3 regions of the Salinicola endophyticus genome follow, and region 3 is predicted to be linked to each of the others. Evidence: predicted binding sites of a transcription regulator. Region 3 holds the regulator's gene; each other region holds the start of a gene.
The links. The regulator sigma-54, encoded in region 3, starts transcription at its own class of promoters, with help from an activator protein. The targets are predictions, from matches to a motif close to TGGCACNNNNNTTGCTNT.
Positions count from the first base shown of each region.

Region 1: the regulator sigma-54 is predicted to act here: its motif matches at 1,780-1,797, upstream of glnA (glutamate--ammonia ligase).
Region 2: the regulator sigma-54 is predicted to act here: its motif matches at 1,498-1,515, upstream of ABV408_RS00870 (amino acid ABC transporter substrate-binding protein).

Region 1 covers NZ_CP159578.1:3,837,046-3,840,319, reverse strand. The annotation lists gene ABV408_RS17375 (nucleotidyltransferase family protein) at 1-401, shown strand, start outside; gene ABV408_RS17370 (polysaccharide deacetylase family protein) at 491-1,486, opposite strand; gene glnA (glutamate--ammonia ligase) at 1,928-3,274, shown strand, end outside.
Region 2 covers NZ_CP159578.1:192,130-195,403, reverse strand. The annotation lists gene ABV408_RS00875 (amino acid ABC transporter permease) at 1-276, opposite strand, end outside; gene ABV408_RS00870 (amino acid ABC transporter substrate-binding protein) at 409-1,437, opposite strand; gene ABV408_RS00865 (VanZ family protein) at 1,829-2,224, opposite strand; gene ABV408_RS00860 (DCC1-like thiol-disulfide oxidoreductase family protein) at 2,221-2,718, opposite strand; gene hemE (uroporphyrinogen decarboxylase) at 2,690-3,274, opposite strand, start outside.
Region 3 covers NZ_CP159578.1:1,623,695-1,626,968, reverse strand. The annotation lists gene lptB (LPS export ABC transporter ATP-binding protein) at 1-476, shown strand, start outside; gene ABV408_RS07400 (RNA polymerase factor sigma-54) at 682-2,106, shown strand; gene hpf (ribosome hibernation-promoting factor, HPF/YfiA family) at 2,222-2,530, shown strand; gene ABV408_RS07390 (PTS sugar transporter subunit IIA) at 2,541-3,020, shown strand; gene rapZ (RNase adapter RapZ) at 3,028-3,274, shown strand, end outside.

The sequences.
Region 1 (3,274 bases), 2.1 Mb from region 3:
ACGCGACCGCCACCCCGCTCAACGATATCGATCTGATCTATCACGACCCCGACGACACCTGCGAGGCCCGCGATCGGGCGCTGAGCGAGCGGCTGCGTGCGGCCAGCGGGCAGCCGTGGTCGGTCAAGAACCAGGCGCGCATGCATCGGCGCCACGGCCACGCACCCTATGCCTCGGCGAGCGCGGCGATGCGCTACTGGGTCGAGCGCGAGACCGCGCTGGGGGTGCGTCTGGACGCGTCGGGGACGCTGCGTCTGAGTGCCCCGCTGGGGCTCGACTCGCTGCTGGCGGGGCGGCTGTCACACAACCCACGCCACGGCGATGTGACGGTGTTCCATCGGCGTGTCGCCGAGAAACGCTGGCGAGAGCAGTGGCCTCGCCTGAAGGTCATACCGGCCTGAGGCGGACGATCCGAGCGCACGCCTTTTCATCACAGCGCCCGGGTTCATCACAGCGCCCGGGGCCAGACAGCTTCAGGATAAGAAAGCCCCTAGTGCGGCAGATGCCCCAACAGCCAATCAAACAGCCTGCCCGCGCTGCTGGCCAGCGGTTGGCCGATGACGAATCGTGGCAGCCGCCGGGTGTCGCTGCCCGGCTCCAGCCAGCCCGGGGTGCGCGTCAGCCAGCGGGCGTCGGCGTCGAGCCGGGTGAAGCGGTCGAGTGTCTCGATATCGCCGGGATCGGTGCAGGCGCGGATGCTCAACGGCTCGCGACACAGCCGTGACAGCCGTTGCTGTCCGGTCTGCAGGGCGCGCCGGGCATCGGTGCTGGCGGCGAGTGCGGCAACGTCGGTCAGTTGTCCGAAGCGCAAGAGCCCGGCCTGGTCGAGCCGACGTACGCTGAAGGCATCGAGTGCCGGCTCCAGCTGGTGCCTGCCGGCCAGCTCCTCCTGCCACAGCGTCTGCGCGATCTCCTTGAGACGCGGCGCTTTAGCCTTCTGCTGCGTCTGCAGATAATCCTCGATCGCCTGGCTCTTGCGCTCGTCCTGCCCGCCGCGGGGTGCGCCCGGCAGGTCGAGTTCGGACAGCCGGGTCGCGACGCGGCCGCGGGCACTCTCGTCGTGCCACAGGGCTTCGGCGATCAGCGTGCGATCGGGCATCCACGGCTGGCGGACCATCGGGTCGGGAAGAAAGACACTGGCCGGGAAGGCCAGCTTTTCGAGCAGCGGATGGAGACGCGTGGCGACGTCACGCCAGCCGCCATCGATGGTCAGTGCGATGCGCGGCAACTGATCGTGATGCAGCTGCAGGGCACTCTCGAGACTGACGATCTGGGCACTCTCGGTGAGGGTGGCGATGAGGTGTGCCAGGCTCTCCGGCCCGAGGCAGGTGTCGCGGCGATGCGGCAGACGGGCTTCGTCTTCGCTGTCGAGTACGCGGTTGAGCGCCAGAATCGCGCTGCGTCCCCATAGCGGCTCACTCAGATTGCGCCGCCAATGGCCGCGCAAGCGTTGTACCACGTCCTGTGGGCGATCCAGCCTGGGCATGTGTAGCCTTCCGTGATCAGGGAGCGACGGTGGCGGCGAAGGCGCCCTCCGCCCCAGTATCTCCGTCCTGCTCGCCGTGGAAAAGGGGCGTGGCGCAAACTTGCATGGTCAAGTCGCGCCCTGATTTGGTGCATATTGATCTTTTGGTTGGCCTTTTTGGTGCACTCGTCCGCGCGTGACGCACCAGAATGAAACCCTGGCGCTTTTCCGACGATTTTAGTGCATCGGCGTGATGCTGAAAAAAGATGGCATTACAGGGAGTTATTGTTTTACCACCAGCGTCTGCCTCATTTTGGCACATTACTTGCTCTTGTTTCGTAACACGCTTTATCGATCCGCGGGCAGTGGTTGCACGCATGGGCAAGCGCCCGGGTCACATGCTAAAAAGCGGTGTTGGACATTCGCCAACGAATCGAGCCATGGCTCACAGTGGAGGACAACATGTCTGAGAAAACCCTCGCCCTTATCGAAGAACACGACGTCAAGTGGATCGATCTGCGCTTTACCGATACCAAGGGCAAGGAGCAGCACGTCACCATTCCGGCCAGCGCCGTCGACGCCGAATTCTTCGAAGAAGGTCAGATGTTCGACGGTTCTTCCATCGAAGGCTGGAAGGGCATCAACGAATCGGACATGATCCTGCGTCCGGAAGACGGCACCGGCTTCCTCGACCCGTTCACCGAAGACGCCACGCTGATCCTGCGCTGCGATATCATCGAGCCGGCCACCATGCAGGGCTACGAGCGTGATCCGCGCTCCATCGCCAAGCGCGCCGAAGCCTATCTGAACAGCACCGGTCTGGGCGACACCGCCTTCTTCGGCCCGGAGCCTGAGTTCTTCATCTTCGACGAGGTCCACTTCAAGTCCGACATCGAAGGCTCGATGTACAAGATCACCTCGGAAGAGGGCGCCTGGTCCACCGATCGTCAGATCGAAGGCGGCAACCTGGCGCACCGTCCGCGCGTCAAGGGCGGCTACTTCCCGGTGCCGCCGGTCGACAGCTTCCACGACATCCGCAGCGCCATGTGCAACACGCTGCAGGCGATCGGCCAGTCGGTCGAAGTGCATCACCACGAGGTCGCCAACGCCGGCCAGAACGAGATCGGCGTCAAGTTCAACACCCTGGTGAAGAAGGCCGACGAAGTTCAGGAGCTGAAGTACGTGGTCCACAATGTGGCGCACGCCTACGGCAAGACCGCCACCTTCATGCCCAAGCCGCTGGTCGGTGACAACGGCTCCGGGATGCACGTCCACCAGTCGTTCTGGAAAGATGGTCAGAACCAGTTCGCGGGTGACGAGTACGCCGGCCTGTCCGAGATGGCGCTCTACTACATCGGCGGCATCATCAAGCACGCGCGTGCCCTGAACGCCTTCACCAACGCCTCGACCAACTCCTACAAGCGCCTGGTGCCGGGCTTCGAAGCGCCGGTCATGCTCGCCTACAGCGCGCGTAACCGTTCCGCCTCGATCCGTATTCCGTACACCTCCAACCCGAAGGCCAAGCGGGTCGAGACGCGCTTCCCCGATCCGACCGCCAACCCGTACCTGGCGTTCTCGGCGATGCTGATGGCCGGTATCGACGGCATCAAGAACAAGATCCATCCTGGCGATGCCATGGACAAGAACCTCTACGACCTGCCGCCGGAAGAGGGCAAGAAGGTTCCGACCGTCGCCAGCAGCCTGGATCAGGCCCTGGAAGCGCTGGACAAGGATCGCGCCTTCCTGACCGAAGGTGGCGTCTTCACCGACTCCATGATCGATGCCTACATCGAGCTGAAGGGTGAAGAT
Region 2 (3,274 bases), 1.4 Mb from region 3:
GAGCAGGCCGACGACGAAGGTGGCGCCGTAGCTGGAGTCGCTGGTGTAGTCGATCAGCGATTGCGGTATCGAGAAGCCGGCACGCCCCTCGAGGAAGCCGAAGCCGGTCTGGATGCCGCGGGCTTCGAGATTGTTCAGGGTATTGTGGACGAGATAACCGATGAAGATCGCCAGGATCAGGAACAGCACGGCCTGGATGATCAGCGCACGAACGGTGGGATTCCGCCACAGCGGCCCCTGCCCTCGGCGTGGCAGCGAGGTGGATGGACGCAGCATGAGAAGTCAGGTCTCTACTCGAGCGGTGAGCGGCAACGACTCCCGGCGCGTAGCCGGGAGACGACGTCGGGAAACGTCTGCTGACCGCCCGTCGAGCGCCCTCTCGGGTACTCGACGGGCGGCTTCACGCACTCAGCGAACCGGCGGCGCGTATTGGATACCGCCCTGGTTCCACAGCGCGTTGATACCGCGCTCGAGGCCCATCGGCGAGTCCTTGCCCACGGTGCGATCGAACATCTCGCCGTAGTTACCCACCATCTTGACGATGTTGTAGGCCCAGTCGTTGCTGATACCCATCTGCTCGCCGAAGTTGCCATCCTTACCCAGCAGGCGGGCGACATCCGGGTTGGGCGGGTTGTCGCGCATCTGGTCGACGTTCTGGCTGGTCACCCCCAGCTCTTCGGCGTCGAGCATCGCGAACAGGGTCCACTTGACGATATCGAACCACTGGTCGTCGCCCTGGCGCACCACCGGCCCCAGCGGCTCCTTGGAGATACGCTCGGGCAGAATCTCCACACTGGAGGGATCGGCGAGCTGCAGACGCAGCGCCGCCAGCTGCGAGGAGTCGGAGGTGAGCACGTCACAGCGGCCGCTGTCGAAGCCCTGGGCGGTCTGGTCGGAGGTGTCGAAGGCGACCTGCTGGAACTGCATGTCGTTGGCCTTGAAGTAGTCGGCCATGTTGAGTTCGGTGGTGGTGCCGGCCTGCACGCAGATGGAGGCGCCATCCAGCTCCTTGGTGCTCTTGATGCCGAGATCCTTGCGCACCAGGAAGCCCTGGCCGTCGTAGAAGTTGACCCCGGTGAAGTTGAGGCCCAGCGAGTTGTCGCGGGTCGCGGTCCAGGTGGTGTTGCGCGAGAGCACGTCGATCTCGCCGGACTGCAGCGCGGTGAAACGCTCCTTGGCGGTCAGCGGCGCGAACACCACCTTGGTCGGGTCGCCCAGCACGGCGGCGGCGATGGCGCGGCACACTTCGACATCGATGCCGGTCCACTTGCCGTTCTCGTCGGGGGAGGAGAAACCGGTGAGCCCTGTGCTGACGCCGCACTTGAACTCGCCGTTGCTTTTCACGTTGTCCAGGGTGGCAGCCTGAGCCTGCGACGCCGCCAGGGCCGTCAGCGCGGCGGCGGAGAGAAGAGACAGGCTTTTGTTCTTGTGGCGCATGGTGGAATCCACTCCCTTGCGTTGTCATTTAAGTGCATGTCGAAGCATGCCCAGAAGAAATTAGCAAAGTCCGTTCCACTTTCGCGCTACCGCCCGTAAATCCGTGATTCAACGCTCGCCTAGGAGGCTTACGATCTCCACCGGCAGGGCCGACAAGGCGCAAACCGCAGAAACACGGGCAACATTCTGTTTCAAAAGCGTGCCGACGCGAGCCCCTTGCACCAAAAAGCATCATCGGAAGACAGCGCTAGCGTTGAATCGCGCACGCCAGGTCGGCGGCCATGCCACTAATGGATAAGCATCAGCCGCTCGATAGTCGACATGGCGCGTGGTGCCCGCGTGCACCAGGGACGCGGGCCGAGTCGTCATGGGCAGGGGGAGAGGAACCGCTTCAGGGCATGTCCGTTGCGGTCGCAGCAGCGCGCCGACGGCGACAGCGACGTATTCTGGCGCCGAGCAGCGCGGCCACGGTGGCACCCAGCGCGTTGGCCAGAATATCTTCCCAATCACCGCCGGCGCGGCCGGGAACCCGTAGCTGCAGATACTCGATGACGAGACCGAACACGAGCGCGATCAGCCAAGCCCGCGCCCAGGCCCAGCGCCGCACGGCGAGGCCAAGCCACAGCGTGAGTCCAGCGTAGCCGACGACATGATTGAACTTGTCCCACGGCAGGTGTCGCGGCATCTCGGCAGCCGGTGTCAGGCTGCCCCAGGCCACCGCAATGGCCCAGACCAGAACGGCCAGGACGGCCAGCCTGCGCCACGCGCCATAACGCTGTCGTGTCATCGCGGTACCTCGCAAAGTGTCGTCGGCAGGCCCAGGCGTGAGCAGAGCGTGGCATCGAGCCGTTCGCGCCAGCGTGGGTCATCCTCCAGCCGCGCATCAGTATCCGGGGCCAGGCGCCGACGGTAGCGTCCGACCCCACGGTAGACGGCGTTGCGCAGCGGCGCCGGCACCAAGCGCAGCCATGCCAGTAGCCGCCAGCCCCCTCGCAGCCGGCGCCCCAGCCGCCACAACGCCTCGCTCTCCTCGTAAAGCTCACCGCCGGTGACATAGCGGATCGTATCGCAGCGCGCGAGATCGCGGCCGAAATGGCGCCCCACGTGCTGCCCCAGCGCGCTATCGAGACCGCTCAGCGCGAGGCCGGCGCCCGCGTCGCGCTCATGCGCCAGCAGCCAGCGCACCGCACGCCGGCAGAACGGGCAGTCGGCATCGAACAGCAGCAGGCCGTCGATGCCGCTGGCGCCGGCTTCAGCGGTGATAGGCCGGGCTCGCTGCATGCAGCGCGTCGAAGAAGGCCGTGACGTGATCGGGATCGGTGAACTGGCTGATGCCGTGACCCAGGTTGAATATGTGGCCTGGGCCATGACCGTAGCTGGCCAGCACCCGCTCGACCTCGGCGCCGATCTGCGCCGGCGGCGCGAACAGCACGTTGGGGTCGAGATTGCCCTGCAGCGCCACGCGCTCGCCGACCCGACGCCGCGCGTCGCCGAGTTCGGTGGTCCAGTCGAGACCGACGGCATCGCAGCCGCTGTCGGCGATCGACTCCAGCCACTGCCCGCCGTTCTTGGTGAAAAGGATCACCGGCACCCGGCGGCCGTCGTGCTCGCGGATCAGCCCACCCACGATGCGCCGCATGTAGGCCAGCGAGAACGCCTCGTAGGCCGGGGTCGACAGCGCCCCACCCCAGGTGTCGAAGATCTGCACCACCTGAGCGCCGGCACGGATCTGGGCATTGAGATAGTCGGTCACCGCGGTGGCGAGCAGGCCCAGCAGGGTGTGCAGCGTCTGCGGATCGCCGTAGAGCATGGCCTTGATATGGCGGAAATCCTTGCT
Region 3 (3,274 bases):
CGCAGGAGGCCTCGATCTTCCGCAAGCTCAGTGTCGCCGACAACATCATGGCCATTCTGGAAACGCGCAAGGATCTCGACCGCGCCGGGCGCCGCGACCGCCTGGAGCAGCTGCTCGGCGATTTCCACGTCGACCATATCCGCGACAATCTGGGCATGTCGCTCTCCGGCGGCGAGCGGCGCCGGGTGGAGATCGCCCGGGCACTGGCCACCGAGCCCGCCTTCGTGCTGCTCGACGAGCCCTTCGCCGGGGTCGATCCGATCTCGGTGGGCGATATCAAGAACATCATCCGCCAGCTGCGCGATCGCGAGATCGGCGTACTGATCACCGATCACAACGTGCGCGAGACGCTCGATATCTGCGACAACGCCTATATCGTCGGCGATGGCCAGATCATCGCCGAGGGGCGCCCCGAGGCGATTCTCGACAACCAACGCGTGCGGGATGTCTATCTGGGGCACGAGTTCCGCCTCTAAGGTCGCACTGCCCCCTTCCCAGCCCGCTGCGCCACCGCGGCGGGCCGGGCCCCTCTCGAAGCCGCCGCAGGCCCCATCCGAACGCACCGTGGCATAATTCTTGCATAAAGTTAGCGCTCAAAGCGTTGCATCCCGCCGGGGCAGTCAGTAACGTAGGGTTATCCTATCGACCGGCGGCCACCGCTGCCCCATGTGTGTCCATGCCATGTCCATGAAACCTTCACTGCAACTGCGCGTCGGCGCCCAGCTGACGATGACGCCACAGCTACAGCAGGCGATCCAGCTGCTGCAGCTGTCGACGCTCGATCTGCGCCAGGAGATCCAGCAGGCGCTCGAGACCAATCCCATGCTCGAGCTGGATGAAGAGTATGCCGAGCAGGCGGTCAGCGAGACGCCCGAGGAGGACTGGGCCAGCGACATTCCCGAGGAGCTCGCCCTCGACAGCGAGTGGAGCGACACCTATCAGGACATCGCCGCCAGCGCCGCTCCGGCCGGCGCCGACGAGTGGCCGGATCTGGAGCGCAACGCCGCCGGCACCACGCTCCACGACCATCTCGCCTGGCAGCTTGCCATGGGCGAGTTCTCCTCCCGCGAACGGCTCATCGGCGAGTGTCTGATCGACGCCATCAACGCCGATGGCTATCTCGAGGGCTCCCTCGACGAGCTCGCCGCGGGGCTGCGCGCACAGCAATCCGAAGCCGTCACCAGCGCCGATGTCGAGCGTGTGCTGCTGCGACTGCAGCAGTTCGATCCCACCGGCGTGGGCGCCCGCGACCTGCGCGAATGCCTGCTGCTACAGCTCGGCGCCCTGCCCGAAGACACCCCGCTGCTGCCCCAGGCCAAGCGTCTGGTACGCCAGTTCCTGGAGGCGCTGGCCGGCGACGACCGGCGCCAGCTCAAGCGCCGCCTGCGCCTCGAGGATGCCGAGCTCGACCGCGTCATCGCCACCATCCGCACCCTCGACCCGCGCCCCGGCCAGGTCTTCGACCACGGCCAGCAGGACTACGTGATCCCCGACCTGGTGGCGCGCCTGACCCGCGACGGCTGGCGCATCGAGCTCAACGCCGAGGCACTGCCGCGGCTGCGCATCCAGCCCGACTACGCCGCCCTGATCCGGCGCGCCGACAAGAGCGACGACAACACCTTCCTGCGCCAGCACCTGCAGGAGGCACGCTGGCTGATGAAGAGCCTCTCCAGCCGTAACGACACCCTGCTGCGGGTGGGGCGCGAAATCATGGCGCGCCAGGTCGACTTCCTCGAGCGCGGCGAAGAGGCGATGAAACCGCTGATCCTGGCCGACATCGCCACCAGCGTCGACATGCACGAATCCACCATCTCGCGGGTGACCACGCAGAAGTTCATCCACACCCCGCGCGGGGTGTTCGAGCTCAAGTACTTCTTCTCCAGCCAGGTGGGCCAGCGCGGCGAGAGCGACAGCGTCTCCAGCACCGCGATTCGGGCACGCCTCAAGAAGCTGATCGGCGAGGAGTCGCCGCGCAAGCCGCTCTCCGACAGCAAGCTGGTGGAGCTATTGGCGCAGGCCGATATCAGCGTCGCCCGGCGCACCGTAGCCAAGTACCGCGAGGCCATGGGCATCCCCGCCTCCAGTGAACGCAAGCGATTGTCTTGAATGGGTTTTTAGAATTCTCGCCAGCGCAGGGCGATCAATCGTCCGCGATCCCTTTGCAGCGCGGAGAAAAGGGTTACAATCAGAGGTGCCACATAAGCCGCAACAGGAGCGCGCCATGCAAGTGAACGTCACCGGCCATCATGTCGAACTGACCGACGCCCTGCGGGACTACGTCGACGAGAAACTCGCACGTCTGGAGCGCCACTACGACAACATCACCAACGTTCAGGTGACGTTGAGCATCGAGAAAGAGCGTCAGCAAGCGGCTTGCACGCTACACGCAGCGGGCGGCGATATTCATGCCGAAGCCAGCGATATCGACATGTATGCCGCGATCGATGCCCTGACCGACAAGCTGGACCGCCAACTGGTCAAACACAAAGAGAAGGCACAGGCCCGCGCGCAAGGCGCAGGCGCCCGCTAATTCCCCGATGATCACTCTGGAAACCATCCTGCCCCCCGAGCGCACCCTCTACGGTGTGACGGGGGGCAGCAAAAAGCGTCTGCTGGAATTCTTCAGCACCTTCATCGCCCAGAATACGCCCAGCCTGGACAGTCAGGAGGTCTTCAGCCGCCTGATCGGCCGCGAGCGTCTGGGCAGCACAGGCATCGGCAACGGGGTCGCCATTCCGCACGCGCGCAGCCCGCACTGCAAGACCCCGCTGGCCGGCTTCATGCGCCTCGAGGATGCCATCGACTTCGATGCCATCGACGGCGAGCCGGTGGACCTGGTGTTCGTGCTGCTGGTGCCGGAGGAGGCAGACGATGCCCATCTTTCGCTGCTGGCCGAGGTCGCCGGCATCATGAATCAGAGCAGCGTGCGCCAGAAGCTGCGTCAGGCCGGCTCGCAGCGCGCGCTCCACGACACGCTGATCGACGCCATCCGCCATCATCAGGACAGCGAAGACGGATAGAGACTGCATGCGACTCGTCATCATCAGCGGCCGCTCGGGGTCGGGAAAGTCCATTGCGCTGCAAGCGCTCGAGGATCTCGGCTACTACGCCATCGACAACCTGCCGGCCAATCTGCTGGCGCCGCTGATCGACGAGCTCAGAGCCGCTCCGCCCTCACGACCCAACGTGGCGGTGAGCATCGATGCACGCAACCTGCCGGAGGCGCTGGAGCGCTTTCCGGTTCTGCTCGAAGGCGTGCGCGAACGCGGCATCG